Regions from separate parts of the Thaumasiovibrio subtropicus genome, predicted to be linked through region 1. Evidence: riboswitches for the same ligand, from Rfam matches in the RefSeq annotation. Region 1 holds a riboswitch; the other holds the start of a gene.

The links. A riboswitch is a leader RNA that binds a small molecule or an ion and turns the genes downstream of it on or off. The one in region 1 is predicted to bind cyclic di-GMP.
Positions count from the first base shown of each region.
Region 2: it holds a riboswitch for cyclic di-GMP, as region 1 does, so the genes downstream of both, TSUB_RS19130 (calcium-binding protein) here and TSUB_RS08360 (TfoX/Sxy family DNA transformation protein) in region 1, are expected to answer to the same signal.

Region 1 is NZ_AP023054.1:1,851,500-1,860,380, forward strand. It holds gene panP (pyridoxal-dependent aspartate 1-decarboxylase PanP) at 1-26, shown strand, start outside; gene torD (molecular chaperone TorD) at 397-1,053, shown strand; gene purR (HTH-type transcriptional repressor PurR) at 1,391-2,395, shown strand; cyclic di-GMP riboswitch class I at 2,575-2,674, shown strand; gene TSUB_RS08360 (TfoX/Sxy family DNA transformation protein) at 2,798-3,400, shown strand; gene torE (trimethylamine N-oxide reductase system protein TorE) at 3,537-3,704, shown strand; gene torC (pentaheme c-type cytochrome TorC) at 3,766-4,953, shown strand; gene torA (trimethylamine-N-oxide reductase TorA) at 4,969-7,434, shown strand; gene TSUB_RS08380 (BRO-N domain-containing protein) at 7,564-8,370, opposite strand; gene TSUB_RS25190 (hypothetical protein) at 8,713-8,841, opposite strand.
Region 2 is NZ_AP023055.1:620,063-628,943, reverse strand. It holds gene TSUB_RS19150 (DMT family transporter) at 1-422, opposite strand, end outside; gene TSUB_RS19145 (MbcA/ParS/Xre antitoxin family protein) at 924-1,328, shown strand; gene TSUB_RS19140 (RES family NAD+ phosphorylase) at 1,334-2,050, shown strand; gene TSUB_RS19135 (aspartate/glutamate racemase family protein) at 2,274-2,993, shown strand; gene TSUB_RS19130 (calcium-binding protein) at 3,091-5,862, opposite strand; cyclic di-GMP riboswitch class I at 5,891-5,969, opposite strand; gene TSUB_RS19125 (HlyD family type I secretion periplasmic adaptor subunit) at 5,971-7,317, opposite strand; gene TSUB_RS19120 (type I secretion system permease/ATPase) at 7,319-8,881, opposite strand, start outside.

The DNA of each region.
Region 1 (8,881 bases):
CGAGACAGATAAACGCACGACAGTAATCAACTACCGCCGCCTCAACAGGCAAAGCTTAAGAAGCAAGCAACAGGAAGCAGACTAACGCGGCGAGTTCAAGGCAAAGGGGTAACGGAATGGCTTTCCCCTTTCGAACACATTTAACGCAGAAATCGGGGCGCTAGTCGCTTCCCAAAGCGCGAGTTTTTTGGCTCGCCACCTTTGTTACTGCTTTTTGATGTAGTCGACTAGACCTTCAAAGCAGTGCCGCGATGGCAAACCTAGAAACTCGCGCTGAACAAGCATCTTGAGGTGACTTGAGTATATTCAAATAAGCATCTTCTTTTTGCTCTCCTTAAAAAGCATCTATACTTTCAGTGTGTTATGCAGAGTGTAGATGTGGCTATGAACGACCCATTGATTAATGAAAACCGTGCCCAAATGTACTGGTGGTTTTCTTCTTTGTTTTTTACTGAACTAACAGAGAAACAACTGCAGCATTATATGAGTCCACAGTTTCTTGCTTTTATTCAGCAGTTGTCAGAAGCAGAAGAGCTACAAGATGCCTCAGAACATTTCTCTCATGCCCTCACCCGGTTAAATTCCCGAGAAGATGTACAATTAGAGCTTGCCGCAGATTTTTGTAGTTTATTTCTAACAGGTGATCGCGCCAGTGCAATACCTTATGCCTCAGTCTATTTAAGCCAAGATAAATTAACCCACGGCGAAACCGCACAAGAAATTCGCGCACTACTGATAGAACATCAAATCGGTTTAGATGCGCAACATAATGAACCCGCAGATCACATTGCGATTATTCTCGACTTTGTTGGTAACTTAATCATTAATATGAATAAACATGAAAGCGACCAGCAAATTGCGAGACACCTCAATGATCAAATCGACATTATCCAGCGTTACCTCGTCAAATGGGTCCCCCAGTTTGTCGATCGCGTTAGTCAAAATGACCGCTTTGGTTTTTATGCAACCAGTGCAGAACTGCTTCAAGCTTTTTTGATATACGACTTAAGTTACTGTATTGAACAGTATCAAAGGCACCACACTACACCATGATGTTATTTAATGACACAGACTGCAAATACGGCCAGTAACTCGAGATGGGATTGCATCGAGCGTATAAACTACCCAAGCAATTCGTAAACCCATAGTGCTGAATAGTGATAAACACGTAGACAAGTGGTGAGAAATGCCGCAAGTGGTACCCCTGATATCACAATGTCGCGCTAAAATTCCGTATATCATTTCATAAAGATTGCACTATCGTCCTTACTCAGTAGAATGTGAACGCAAGCGATTACATAATGAAATGTTGCTGTGACCGTTTACACGCAACCACTCAATAATAGCCAGCGATGCGTACTGCTGGCAGATACGATATTAGAAGAAAAAAATGGCAACCATTAAAGATGTTGCGCGCATGGCTGGCGTCTCAACGACGACTGTCTCGCACGTAATCAACAAAACTCGATTCGTCGCAGAAGCTACGCAGAAAAAAGTGTGGGAAGCAATCGACGAACTCAACTATGCGCCAAGTGCCGTTGCGCGTAGTTTGAAGTGTAACTCTACCCGCACTATTGGCATGTTAGTAACCAAATCTAACAACCCTTTCTTTGCCGAGGTGGTTCACGGCGTTGAAGAGTATTGCTACAAAGCCGGCTACACACTGATTCTATGTAATACCGAAGGCAACTTTAACAAACAGCGTGATTACCTACGCATGTTAGCTGAAAAACGCGTCGATGGTCTTCTCGTCATGTGCTCAGATCTTGATGACGAACTACTTGCCATTCTCAATCGTCAAAAAGATCTACCGATGGTCATTATGGACTGGGGACCAGAATCTGTTACCACAGATAAGATTCGCGATAACGCAGAGAAAGGGGCGTATCTCGCCACGCGTCACTTCATCGACAATGGCCACCAAGAGATTGGTTGTGTGTCAGGCCATTTGCAGCGCAATACCTGTGTCGAGCGCATGAAAGGATTCAGTGCCGCGATGCAAGAGGCGAACTTGCCTATCAATCAAGATTGGATTATCGAAGGCGACTTTGAGTGCGAAACGGCAGTGAAAGCGGCGCAAGATTTCATCGCAATGGATCAACGCCCTACTGCTATCTTCTGCTTCAATGACATTATGGCGATGGCGTTAATCAGTACGTTTGAGCAGGCAGGTATTAGTGTACCAGACGATATTTCGGTGATTGGCTATGACAACATTGATTTATCTCCTTACTTTTCACCACCTTTAACGACAATTCACCAGCCTAAGCACCGTTTAGGTAAAAAGGCAGTCGAGTTACTGATGGCGAGAATTAAAGATAAAGAACACGATAGCCAATTATTCGTCATGGAGCCCGAATTGGTAGTACGTAAGTCTGTAAAACGTATGAAATAAATTCATCATCTTTTTATAAATGCCTGCTTTGAGAACAAGCGGGCATTTTTTTGCCTTTTATGCAAATACGCCAATATTCTGTTCTGCACTTATCAAATTTCCCGTCAAAATTATGGTACCAATATCACGTTTTTATTGGGACGAAGATCAAAACCTATATTGATATAAGCTAAATATTGTCACGAACAGGGCAAACCATTCGAAAGATTGGGACGCAAAGCTTCCGGCCTAAATACAAGATTTTTAACGAATCTGGTAAATGGTAGCGGGGTTGCCGATGGAAAAACTAGTTGTACACACGGAAGTTGACAGAGCGTTGACATTCAGGAACTGCAGCTGGTCTATTCTTGGTTCCTAGCTCTGATTAGTGGTGACCTATTCACATAATCACCGAGATGTAGCATGGACAAACCAGTACTAAAAACTTCAATAAAGTTACTCAGTCGTTTTGGGACAATTAAGTCGCGTTCAATGTTTGGCGGTTTTGGCCTTTTCTTAGGCGAAACCATGTTCGCACTTGTTGTAAACGATAAACTTCACCTACGTGCTAACGCCAGTAACGAGCGTCAGTTCAAGGAGAGTCAATTCCAGCCTTACGTTTACAAAAAGCGTGGGTTCCCGGTTGTCACTAAGTATTATGCAATACCTGACACCTGGTGGGATGACGAAGATCAGATCATCTCTCAAGCATCCCTCGCACTCACCGCAGCGCAAGAGGATAAAAAGGATCAAGAGGCAAAAAAGGCGAAGTTGCCTGACCGAATCAAAGATTTACCCAATCTGAGATTGGCAAACGAACGAATGCTGAAAAAAGCGGGTATTACCACTGTTGAAGAGCTCGTAGAAAAAGGCGCTTTACAGGCATTCAGACAACTGCAAGACACGCAAGGCGAATCGCTAAACGTCGAATTACTTTGGGCATTGGAGGGCGCAATCACAGGGAAACATTGGTCTGTCGTTACCGAAGACCGACGTCAAGAGCTCCTGTCAAAGCTCGGTGGATGACGACTTTATAAGGCTAAATGCCAACAAATTCTGAGAAGGCTGACTTTCTATTGAAAGTCGGCCTTTTTACTTTTCAGCCCGCCATGACCAAGTACAGGGTCTATACTCCATTCATGGCACTCAGGTGGGCAATGTCATGGACAACAATACAACAACAACGTCGCAACGCAGTGATGAGTGGAAAACCTTTCTATTCATTGTCATTTTTCTCTTCCCTATCCTTTCGGTCATCATCGTTGGCGGATACGGCTTCTTCATCTGGATGATGCAGATCTTTTTCTGGGGTCCGCCCGGCCACGGCTAACAAACCATCTCAAACGCTTACTGACTTTCTATAACCACGCTTTTTTATCAGCGAGGCCACTATGAAAAAGCTTCTCTCCGCGATGTGGCGGACATTTCGACGCCCTGCGACAAGCATTAGCCTAGGCGTGCTTTGCTTAGGCGGATTCGTTGCCGGCATTATTTTCTGGGGCGGCTTTAATACTGCGCTAGAAGCAACCAATACCGAAGAATTTTGCATCTCATGCCATAACAAACCTGAGAATGATCTTGTATACACTGAATTGCAGCAAACCGTTCACTGGTCAAATCATTCTGGTGTCAGAGCCACCTGTCCCGATTGCCATGTTCCGCACAATTGGACAGATAAAATCGCCCGTAAAGTACAAGCCAGCAAAGAAGTCTTCGCTTGGTTTGCGGGCAGCATCAGCACAGTGGAAAAATTTGAAGACCGCCGCTTAGTACTCGCCCAACATGAATGGGAACGCCTTTCGGCTAACGGTTCGTTAGAGTGTAAAAATTGCCACAGTTACGCCAGTATGAATTGGGACCAAATGTCGGATACCGCGCGCATTCAAATGGAGCAAGCCGCGGAAAGAGACCAAAGCTGTATCGATTGCCATAAAGGCATTGCTCACAAGCTGCCGGAAGGGATGGAAAGCTCTGGCGGTATGATAGGCGAACTAGTGCAGCAATCACATAGCACCCGCTACAGCGTGGGTGAAAGTTACTACAGTGTCCGTCACCTCAACATTTATGAAGACGCCAATCTAACCACAGAAGGTGGCCTACTCAATCCCGCAACCAAAATTACCGTCATTGCTGAACAAGGCAATGCGATTCAGTTCAATATAGAAGGGTGGCGAAAAACCAAAGGTTTTGGTCGTGTGATAAACGAAGATTTTGGGTTAAACATACCCTCAGCCGCACTCACCAAAGAAGCAGCGGCCAACGACGACATTATCCAAGTCTTCGAGCAAAAAGAAGATGACCTCACAGGCCTTGGTTGGGAACGCGTCACAGCAACACTTTGGGCAGAGAAAGACTCTTTCCTCTCATCGCCTGATGCACTGTGGGCAAAAGCCGATGAATCTTATGTGACCAACTGCAGTATCTGTCACACGCAGCCCGCACCCGCTCACTTTAGTACCAATGCATGGCCTGGCATGTTTAATGGCATGTTGTCGTTCGTCAATCTTGACGCGGACAGTGAAGCATTAGTACTGAAATATCTACAAAAACATTCTTCAGATTTCTCAGATCATCACTGAGTAAGGTAGGAAATGATGACAGTAAGTCGACGTGAGTTTCTCAGAGGCTTAGCGACCACAGGCGTTGCAGCTGCTATCGGCCCTAGCTTAGTTGCGCCACTTGCCAACGCAGAGGAAGACGCCACGCTAGGCACATGGAAAACATCCGGTTCTCACTTCGGTGCATTTAGAGCACGCGTTTACGCAGGTAAAGTGCAAGAGATTGAACCATTAGCATTCGATAAACACCCCACTGATATGATCAACGGTATCAAAGGGGTGATCTACAACCCTTCAAGGGTGCGTTACCCAATGGTTCGCCTCAATTGGCTCAAGAAACATCGCTACAGCAGCGACACACGTGGCGACAACCGTTTCGTTCGGGTCACTTGGGATGAAGCACTCGATCTTTTCTATCGAGAACTCGAATATGTACAAACTAACTTCGGACCTTGGGCGTTACATGCTGGGCAAACAGGCTGGCGACAAACCGGACAATTCCACAGTTGCACAAGCCATATGCAACGTGCAGTCGGTATGCATGGCCACTTTTTAACCAAGGTTGGCGACTACTCAACAGGCGCAGGGCAAACCATTCTCCCCTACATCCTTGGCTCAACCGAAGTCTATGCCCAACAAACTTCTTGGCCTAAAATCTTTGCGCATACCGATGTACTTATCCTCTGGGCGAATGACCCAGTCAAGAACACCCAAGTCGGCTGGCAGTGTGAAACCCATGAATCCTATGCCTACTACGAACAACTCAAGCAGAACCTCGCCGACAAAAAGATCCGCGTTATCTCCATAGACCCTGTAAAGACCAAAACACAGAACTTCTTAGACTGCGAGCATCAGTACATTAATCCGCAAACCGATGTGCCCTTCATGCTTGGCGTTGCGCATACACTTTACAAAGAAGACCTTTACGACAAGGACTTTATCAACACTTACGCATTAGGTTTTGATGACTTCCTGCCCTATTTATTGGGTACCGCCGCAGATGAGACAGAAAAGACACCCGAATGGGCGGCCGCTATTTGTGGCATAGATGCTGACACTATTCGCGACTATGCACGCTTAATGGCCAATAACCGCACGCAAATTATCTTTGGCTGGTCAATACAACGTCAGCAGCATGGCGAGCAGCCCTACTGGATGGGTGCCGTTGTCGCCGCTATGCTTGGCCAAATCGGTAAACCCGGCGGCGGTGTCTCTTATGCACACCACTACAGCGGTATTGGGATCCCTCCCACGGGCGCAGCAGGTCCTGGCGGATTTCCAAGAAACCTCGACCCCGGCATGAAGCCTAAACATGATAATAAAGACTACAACGGCTACAGCAGCACAATTCCCGTCGCGCGTTGGGTCGATGCGCTGCTCGAACCGGGCAAAAAAATCAACTATAACGGAGCAACCGTCACCTACCCTGATATCAAAATGATGGTATTCAGTGGCAATAACCCTTGGCACCATCACCAAGACCGTAACCGGATGAAAGAAGCGTTCAAAAAACTGCATACGGTGGTAAGCATCGACTATTGCTGGACAGCGACATGCCGATTCTCAGACATCGTATTGCCTGCATGTACACAATTTGAGCGCAACGATATCGATCTCTACGGTGCATATTCAGCCAGTGGGATTCTGGCCATGCATAAACTGGTCGACCCACTTTATCACTCAAAGACAGACTTCGAAATTTTCACTGAGCTCACTCGTCGATGGGGACAACATAAAGCGTATACCCGCGGCATGGACGAGATGGACTGGGTCAAGATGCTTTACAACGAATGCCGTGAAGCCAATAAAGGCAAGTTTGCTATGCCCGAATTCGATGAGTTCTGGGCAGCTGGCTTGGTCGAATTTGGGCAGGGTTCTGATTATATTCGCCATGCTGATTTCCGTGAAGATCCTGAAATAGCACCACTCGGCACTCCGTCAGGCTTTATTGAGATTTTTAGCCGCACTATCGATCGCATGGGCTATCAAGAGTGTCGTGGCCATCCGATGTGGTTTGAAAAAGCAGAACGCTCTCACGGTGGTCCAAAATCAGATGTCTACCCGCTTTGGTTACAATCTTGCCATCCAGATAAGCGCTTACACTCACAAATGTGCGAGTCGGAAGAGTTTAGAGCAACCTATGCCGTACAAGGACGTGAACCGCTATACATGAGCCCAGAAGATGCGAAAGCACGCGGTATTGCTGATGGGGATTTAGTCCGCATCTACAACGATCGCGGCCAAGCTCTAGTAGGTGCAGTGGTGTCGGATGACTATCCACCGGGTGTAGTGCGGCTCCAAGAAGGCGCATGGTATGGCCCCTTGAATGAGAAAGTCGGCGCTATCGATACTTATGGTGATCCAAACACTATGACACTCGATATCGGTGCATCGGAACTGTCGCAAGCCACCAGCGCCAATACTTGCTTGGTCGAGATCGAGAAGTTCAACGGCGAAGTCCCCCCTGTCACCTCCTTTGGGGGCCCTATTATGGTGAGTTGACGGCACGATTCCTTTCCTTCAAATACACAAAAGCCTCGAATATTCGAGGCTCTTTATGGCTCTACTGCTGTACTTCGTTATTTCTCAGCGTTTGATGGGGAAGTCATGTATGTGATTGACTTTATGGCTCTACTGCTGTACTTCGTTATTTCTCTTACTGCTTTCAAACAAAAGTACTGCCTTATCAATCGTCTCGATAGTGAAAGCCTTAGAGCAGATGTCACGACCGCTACTTCTTTTCTGAGATTTATATGAACCAGAACCATCAGACGAAAGATTCAAACAATGTGCAAAGAGCAGATACTGGTCTGGTTTAGAAAGATTCTCACCATACCAATGGTCTGCCACCAATAAATACTCTACTTGCTCAATTTGTTTTCGTAGCTCCCCAATATCTTGAGCTATGGTATTCATTTGCTTCTTTAAAGCAGCATCTGCTGCCTTACGTTCACGGGTCTCTTGGAGTTGGAGTACAAGCATCGTCTCTACATCAAACTCTCCCTCAAGAGATAAGGAAGTTCCAGTTTGATTCGTGGATGGGTACGTATATGCCCCTCGTTCCAATACTGACGGAATGACATCTTCCAATACCCATTTCTGGAATTTAATACAAGCAGGTGAGTTACCTTGAAGGACAACTCGAAGCAAGCCTGCTTGAGTGACATAGCTTTCGAAAAGAGGATCCAAAATATTATCAGGGACGTTATCTCTTACCCTGATTTCATCTTGAAGCAAATGAGTGGCATGCCCTCTCATCAAACTTAACATTGAACCAGAAGGACGAGAGGTTGGTTCAAGGACTTGATTTTCAGCAGAAATTGTTTGAACTACATCATGAAGAGAAAAGAACAAAACACCTTGCTCTTCTATAGTTCGTATGGATACTTTACCTGATGCGGCACTATTATAAGAGAATATTGTTTCGGATAGATTCATATTCGCACCAATGTTACTCAACACATTGCTTATATAATATACCGCCTAATAACCAGACATCAATACGTGGTCAGTCTCATCAAAGACAAATCAAGAACGTGGTAAGTAGTTCGTATCGCTTTGGCTTCATTACCGAACTTCTCGGCTAGGAGATTTCGAAGCTTGATGATAACTCCCACAGTTATATCTGAGGTTACATTTGAATAGCCACCTTCTAGTTAGACAAAATGACTAATAGAGTAGACGGCTTCTTAATCCAGTACTTTGAGGTAGCTTGAGTATAGTTTTTGCCCGTTTAATCGTCCGCGTTGAAAAGCAAGGTAAACTTACTCTCAACATCGCTTAATTCTCACCCGTCAGCCAAGCATGAAACTCGGGATCATCTTCGATCCGGTACTCTTTATCTGCTACGGTATTACCCGGAACAGTGATGGCCTCCAACCCAGTGCCATACTCTTTCTCTATCATCATAGTATCGTAAATCAGAAAGCTAGTGGCCGGTAGCCAAATG
Region 2 (8,881 bases), on a different replicon from region 1:
ACAACCACGCCAATGACGCTCAGCAGTAGACTGATCATCGTCGAGGTATGAACCTTCTCTTTTAGAAATAGAAATGCCATCACTGACGTGATAATCGGCGTCACGTTTTGAATGATAGTGGCTTCTGCTAATGGCAAAACCGTTAATGCACCGTATACGCAAATCAATGCCAACGCCCCGACAATGCCACGACATGCGAGTAAGAACTTATTGTTCCCCCAAATAGAGATGCCCTTTTTACTTACTAGCACATAGCTAAGCGACAAACTAATCAATGCCCTTGCTGCAATAATTTCAAACAGGGGGATACCGCTATTACTCACCGCCTTCACACAAACGGCCATCAACGAAAATCCGATAGCAGATATCACCATGTAACGAATACCTAGTACTGCGCTCTGCCCTATCTCGGTACGACTCATTAATCACTCCTAGTTAAACGCTCAAACCACCTCATAACCCGATAGCGAGCTCTCGTATCGAGTGGCTTGAGTGTAAGACGACAAAAACTGCCCGAGTTTACCCGATTTATACTCAAGCCACCTCAAGATGCTTGTTCAGCGAGAATTTCTAGGTTTGCCACCGAGGCACTGCTTTGAAGGTCTAGTGGACTAAATCAAAAAGCAGTAACAAAGGTGGCGAGCCTAGAAAACTCGCCCTTTGGGAAGCAACTAGCGCCCCGATTTCTGCGTTAAAGGCGCTCGAAAGGGGAAACCATTCCTTCACCCCTTTGCCTTGAACTCGAATCGCTAGTCTGCTTCTGAAACCTGTATCTTGAGGTGGCTTGAGTATATATGTATCCAACCTGACTATTTTCATCACGACTCTGCGATCCGTTCGTCATTCATCATCACTCCAAACTTAGACAAAATTGACAAAAATGTTCATAATTAAACTAGTGAATCAATAAAAGGATATTCACAATGAGTGTGACAAATACCCAGCCCGATATCAGTAAACAGCAGATGGCTGAAGCAGGCTTTAAAGCGGCCACTGTCATCCTGGATGGTTGGGGCTGCACCCAAGCAGAGATGCTATCCATACTACGCCTCAGCAAATCTTCTTTTTATAGCTTCAGAAAAGACAGCGAAAAAGTACGTCTTGATGACGACCAACTTGAACGGCTGAGCTACATCCTCAATATTCACTCCGCGTTGAGAATTATCTTCGACAACCCAGAAAATGTGCGCGGGTTTATGACAATGCCCAATCACAATGCGTACTTTGAAGGCAGAAAACCGCTAGCGATTATTGCTTCGGGTAAGTTCAGTGACCTCTACGAGGTGGCTATACGTATCGATGCACTTCGCTCAGGCATTTGGGGTTAATTGGCATGACGAAATCCGCACCGAACAAGGAAGCACGGCAAACAGGTTTTCGCTTGCTCAACTCCAAATACCCCACTATCGCCCTTTTCGAGGATGTCGCAAGCCCGGAAGACTTCGACGCCTTATATGAACTGCAAAAGCTGACCAATCCACGTATTCAACAAGAAGTGGGTAACATCGCGCTTATCGCGAGCGAAGAGATTCCCTTTCACTGTAAACGAGGAAGAAGCTACGCTGTGGCCCCTTTTACGCATATCAATCGAGATGGTACGCGCTTCGCCGATGGCAGCTTCGGTGCTTTATATATCGCAAATGATGTCCAAACGGCGTTGTTTGAGATTTATTATCACCAAGAAAAATACTGGCAAAACGTAGAAGGATTAAAGTTCGACCGCATCGTTTTACGCACTCTCGAATTTCAGTTTGATGCCAGTCATGTGCTAGACGTGACAGCCTACCCTATTGATGACCCCATTTACGATCAAACCCATTATGGCCAATCACAACAGCTTGGCCGACAAGTGAGAAAAGAGCAGTGCTATTCCGGCATCTACTACCGTTCAGTGCGTCATGATGGAGGGACGTGTTGGGCCATGTTTACACCCAAAGTAGTCTATGACGTCTATCAGCGTTATCACATTGAAATGATTTGGGATGGGAAAAAAATTGATTCAATTAAACGTATTGGTGAGATCAGCAAGTCACCCTTGAAAAAAGTGTAACGGCCAGCACAACCGTCTTGCCTGCATCGTCAAAGGGTGGTTAACCAACCCCAGCACGCAAATCTCTGCCATTTCAACACACTTTGTCGATTTAGGGTTGTTTTGTACAAGAATCAAGTCAAGCAACAGGCTATTTTAAATAGCAACTCTCCGGACAAAGCACGCGAACAACCTGCTTCGCCAATTGCCCGGACCGACACAATGCAATGAGGAGAAGGTGCAAATGAAGACAATAGGGTTGCTGGGAGGAATGAGTTGGGAGTCGACAGTAAGCTACTATCAAGCACTAAACCGCGGGGTGAAAGCGTCTTTAGGTCAATTACACTCCGCCAAGATCTGCATGTATAGCGTCGATTTCCAAGAGATAGAACGTCTACAGCATGCTGGCGAATGGGATGAAACAGCGAAAATCCTTTGTAAAGCGGCACAATCCGTTGAAGCAGGCGGTGCCGATTTCTTGCTCATTTGCACCAATACGATGCATAAAGTCGCCCCAGACATCGAAGCCGCTATTCATATCCCGCTACTGCACATTGCTGACGCCACCGGGGAACGCTTACAGCAGAATGGCATTACAAAAGTGGGCTTACTCGGCACCCGATTTACCATGGAACAAGCTTTCTACCGCGAAAGGATTGAACAGCATTTTGGTATTGACGTGATCGTACCAGACAGGTCCGCCAGAGAGACGGTACACAATGTCATTTACAATGAACTCTGCCAAGGCGAAGTACGTGAAAACTCCAAACAGGCGTATTTAGCCATCATCGAAGCATTAAAAGCAGCAGGTGCGGAAGCAGTGATCTTGGGTTGCACAGAAATTGCTTTGCTAGTACAACAAGCAGATACCACGGTACCTCTCTATGATACGACAGCAATCCATGCCCAAGCAGCCGTCGAAATGGCAGTCCAAAGTCATCCCACTCACAAGGTCGAGCCATAAAGGCCCCCAAAAAAGCGCCAGTATAAACACTGGCGCAATAGCCGGAGACAACCTGTTTACAGCTGGTTGTTATCGTTATCGTCTCAGTATTCCCTTTTTACATTGGAGAGCCAGAATCAAACAACCCCGTCTCATCGCTATAGATCAAGACTGTTTCACCTGACATTGCATCAGTAAAGGTATATTCATAAAGGGTATCACCGCTATCAATGCCTAACTGCGCCAATAGCGCGTCATCTAAGCTATTCGCTTGTAACGCATTTTCACCATGCGCACACCAACCAGCAAGGTCTAGATTGACCTCTTCAACACCAATGACAAAAAACGTCCCATTATCTGTGGCGTTCAAGCCAAAAACATCATCAGACTGCTTGGCTATTTTATCGAGACTCAGCGTGACACTATCATCACTGGCCGCGGAACCGACAACCGCTTCAATCCGATGGATATTGCTGGCTGTCATATCAACGTTTAACCCCTCCGCTTCCAGCCCTGAAGCAAACTCAGCACTCACCAAGGCGTCAAAACCTTTCCCACCGTGTAAGATGTCCGTAGTGGCATCATCACCAGAAATAACTAACGTATCATTGCCTTTCGCACCATAGACCCGGTCGATACCGTTTCCACCAACCAACAAATCGTTTCCTAACCCGCCTTTTAACGTGTCATTACCCGTGCCACCAATCAGGGTATCGTCACCGCGATTGCCCACAACCAAATCATCACCGGCACCACCATCTAACCAATCATCCCCTTTTCGACCATAAAGCGTTTCTTGGGGTGTAGACACGGAATCAAAGGTCACTGTTGTTTGCACGTCATTGAAGTCGTAGTCATTCGGGAACGGGTCCCCACTGGTATTGTCATTCCAATTCAGGACGATTTGGTTGCCATTAACCACATTCTGAACATGGCTCGGCTCTGAGAGCAACGCCGTAAATGTCTGTCCATTCGAACTCAATGATCCCGTTTCGGCATCCAGCGTCACAGCTCCCTCTCCGACACCTAACCGCCCTCCATTAGGTACAATAAACAACCCGACCTGATCGACGTCATGACAATCAAAATCTAACGTCAACGCATCCGTGGCGGTTTTCACATTACTCCACACGACGTTTGCTTCCATGACTTGGCCTTCTTCATCGAGCAGATAATAGCCTAAACTATTGTTATACCATGCATCTGACCCGTTGACGGCCAAGGTCATTTGGCCTTGAAACCCATTGACATCAAACTGACCTTCAGTCGCTACAAACTCGGGGATCATTTCACCGGCTTGTTGATTATCCCCTCCCAACACGACGTCATCGCCTCGTCCACCGTACATAATGTCATTACCATCTCCACTCAATGAGATAGTGTCGACACTGACTACATCAAAGGTATTTGTTGCCGCGGGTTCAAAGATCAATTCATCAAAGGCCTTCCAACCCGTTTGCTCCGGACCAATCTCAAACATGCCCAAGACATCGAGGATGGGCGAGACCCTCGGCTGTATCCCTGTCGCGAGATCCTCGGCGGTAAACGTCCCTTCAGCGACTTTGACGCCATCACGGTATGCCGTCCACGTCCCAATTTCTGTGTCACCGCTCGCTCCGTCATAGGGTCGAGAAATGGCAACCTGTGCGCCCATACTATGCTCACCCGTAGTAACCGAGACTGGCAAACTGCCCGCCGTATTCTGAGCAGGCATCACCGCCGCTTGCCCATTTGCAAAATCAAGCTCAAACTCACCCCTGTTTTCGTTGTAACTGTAAGCGTCAAAATGGTCACCAATCATCACGTCGTCACCATCACCGCCGCGCATCAAATCGTTACCTGCACTGTGGGCGAGATCCGAATCCGGGCCATTGTCGCCAATTAAAATATCGTCCTTTTTGACTTCTCTTAGGCTGACGTTATCAATCAGCGCACCGTAGGTATCCTCAACGCCTCCGGCTTGAAAAACAATCTCATGTGTCCCTGCATCAAGTTGTAAATCGATTTCAAAGTGCGACCATTGGTTTTCGGGATTGAACGTCATGATCACTTCACCATCCACAATCACCGAAAACTCGCTGGTTTCTGAAGCATTCTCTTGATTACCTCGATTACGCCCGGCATAGTCAAACTCAAAGCGGTACTTTCCGGTACTCTCGACCGTAATCGCTTGACCTACGGACGCATTTGAAACCCCTTCAGAGCCGGGGTCGCGGTGAGCATCTAACTCCAGTACCGTGTTGCTCGGTTCGGCATTCGCGCCCGTCGTTGGCGCGCCGCCAACGCGGGTATATTGCAGTTCAATGAGCCCATCATCGGTACTGGCGTCAAAGTCAGTCGCGGCCCAACCTTCGATTTCATCATATGTCGCCCATCGATGACCATGTGGGTTAAACACTGTCCCCGTTGCTGCACGGTTTTCAAAATCACCGTTAACGAATAAGTTTTCGCCAAGTGTTTGAGGGCCGCCCCCACCGTATATGATATCGTTGCCTGCACCACCTTCGATGTAGTCACTACCACGTCCCCCGGCAATCGCGTCATCAATGCACGACATGCCGCCTAACGCTTCAATATCTTTTTGTTTCGCGATGCCTAAACTATTATCAAACTCGCCCGGCTCATCACCCGCGTCCAACGTGTGATTCCAAGCCTCGATAATGTCATTACCAGCACCACCACGCACTTCATCAGAACCTCTTCCAGTCGCAATAAAGTCGTCGCCACGCCCGGCACGAATATCGTCATCGCCTTTCCCGCCGTGAATCTCATCATTTCCACCACCAGCATTGATGATGTCGTCACCGTCATAGCCGTGAATAAACTCGCCCTGACTTGTACCAGTCAGTTGATCGTCTTGGTTTGTGCCTTTGATGTCTTCTGCAGCCATGTGTATTTCCTCAGTTTTCATGGTCACAAGAGATAGCCCGGCTGTCTCACCCGTTGAGACCCGTGGTTTTCCGTCCCCACCTCGCGATGGGTTTGGCCTTCACTCTTCCTAGTGCTCTCGCATCGCTTTGTAAGCGGTGACATAGAGAGGGTCGAGCAAGTAGTCCATTGGGGTACGATTACCCAGTAGCACCATGACTTCAGCTGGCATACCTTGATACAAAGCACGATGAACCTCTGTATCAATCTCTTCCTTAAAAAGCCGTACCTTAATGAGATAGCCCGCTTGCTCGTTATCTTGTTCGGTCTGGTTGGCGGCGACATGGATCACTTCGCCGTTAATGGGGAGGGCAGTGCGTTGATCTAATGCGGTTAATCGGACACGCGTTTTCATCCCTTGTTGAATCACATCAATATCTTGCGGGGAAGCAAAGGCTTCAACGATAAACGCTTCTTGCTGTGGCACAATCTGTAACAAGGGCTGCCCCGGCGCGATCACTTCGCCAGACGATAACACCTTAAGGTCTGCAACTCGGCCAGATTGCGGCGCAACGATATCGATACGGCTCAATCGGTCTTCCGCCTCTAACATCGTCTCTTCCAATTCGTAGAGCGCCGCTTCAACCTGCTGCATTTCTTCTGCGATACGTTGCGTTTGATCATGGTGAATATTGGCGAGATGGAGTTTGGTTTCTGCCAAGTCGCCCTCTGCGGTGACAATGTCAGTGTTTGTCTCTGCGATTACCGAGGCTAAGCGCGCTGCTTCTCGCTTTAAATCAAGCAGACGTGACTTCGACGTACTACCTTGTGCCAGTAACGTAAGATGCATCGCGATTTGCTGCTGCAAGTAGTGAAGACTTTTTTGATCAGCAGCGAGTTTGCTGTGCAATGCCTTTTGACGGCTGAGGTGATTGCTGGCCTCTTGATCAAGTAAGGCCCGCTCACCTTTAAACAGCGCCATTCGTTGCATCATAAGTTGTTGCTGGGTTTGCATGAGTACCGCAACACGCGCATCCGCTTGCTGCTTTAATAACGCATCAGAAAACAGAATGGTTTCTGCTCCTGCCAACTCAGCCTGTAAACGATTGGCTCTGGCGAGATGGCTTTGCCATCGTGCCACCATCCGATTCAACTGAGAGCGAGCCGCAGCCGATTCTAAGGAGATAAGCCGATCCCCGGCTTCGACATACTGGCCATCATTAATCCAAATTTGGCGAACAATCCCGCCTTCTAAGTGCTGAATGGTTTTAGGGCGGCTTTCAACCGTCACTTTCCCCCTTGCAACAGCCGCAGCTTCGATCACTGCAAGGTTTGCCCACCCCAATAGGCCTATCAAAAGTAATAAGACAAAAAGCAATAACGACGCCTGCAATCGGCCTAGGCCCAACATTAGCACTCGCCCATCACCTAATTCGCGTTGCTCGGCCGAGAGCTGTGAGGTAAGTAAACGCAGCATCTCATGCTCCTTGGTTTTGCGAAGGCTGAGAGGACTTAGACGAATTGACAGACCCGCCTCTTTGCGGTTGTAAGCGACCACAAACATGTTGTACTGTGCCCGCTTTTGCAATTTGGCCTTGCTGTAACAAAATGGCCCAATCTGCAAGACGCAACAATGCTGACTTGTGCGTCACAACGATAACTGTCATTCCTTGCTGTTTACACCAAGAAAGAAGCTGCACTAACTGGGCTTCACCGTCTGTGTCAAGGTAAGCATCAGGCTCATCTAAAATCAGCAAGCGAGGCTTAAAATAAATCGCGCGCGCCAGTGCAATCTTCTGCCTTTGTCCACCGGATAACGGATACCCCCCTTCGCCAATCACCGTGTCATAACCCTGCGGCAACTGACAAATCAGTTCATGCGCACCAGCCCGTTGAGCGGCCTCTATCAACTGAACATCCTCCCCTTTCCCTCGAGAAAGGTGGCTAATATTGTCAGCGATAGAAGCGGCAATAAACTGTATGTGTTGCGGTAGATAGCCGACGACGGTTGTGCGCTGCGACTCCGGCCAGTTTTCAATTTGCCCGCCATCGAGACGAACTTCCCCTCGCGTTGCTCGGGTGACACCCGCAATTAAATCACATAACGAAGATTTCCCTGCACCTGAGGGCCCAACTAAACCTAAACAGTGACTCGCCTCTAAGCGAAACTGAATATTGCTTAATAAGGTGCGCTGGCTCTTCTCACACAGCCAAGTCACCTTATTTAACACTAACTGCCCTTGTGGATCGGGCATCATCACCTTGTCCGCTTCTGAGGATTGCGTAAAAAACCCAACCTTGACGCGACAATAGGCCTTATAGCCTGTCCGCAAACTCCGATACCCCGAAATGAGTTGCTCAAAAGGCTGTAACAATCGCCCAAGTAGGATAGAGGCCGCAATCATACCGCCGGCGCCCAGCTCTCCTTGAATAACCAATAGTGCACCTGCCGCCATCACAACGACCTGCATTACCATCCGTAACCCGCGATTAAACGCTTGCATGTTAGCGTGACTGGCAGATAACGCCGCGAGATACCAAAGTGTCATTTGCGATTTGCTTAGCCACGTTGCCAATACTGCATCACGCATGCCTTGCACGCGGACGTTATCACTTTGTGCCAACATCTCCTCTTGATATTGACGCACTTCACCTTGGCTTAGCTGCAATGCGAGGTGGTGATCACGCTGCAGCCAAGCGGTAAGCAAAGTCATAACCAGAATGACAACCACAGATACCAAGCCGATGGCGCCTAATACCGGGTGGAGAAGCTGCAATATCACTAAAAACACGGGGGCAAACGGTAGGTCGAACGCGCTAATAAATGCCGATGACATTAAGACTGATCGCGTTTCATGTAAGTCATTCAACAACCCGCGCTTATGCTTTTCTGTTCCTAGCATCTCTCGGTAAAGCGCATCACTCATATTGACCTCAAACCGCAGTGCATTGCGTTGCGCGAGATGGTCGCGCAGCGCGCTTAACACCCCCTGGATTAAAAGAAGAAAGAGTGTAATCACTAGCAAAGCTTTTAGGGTGGC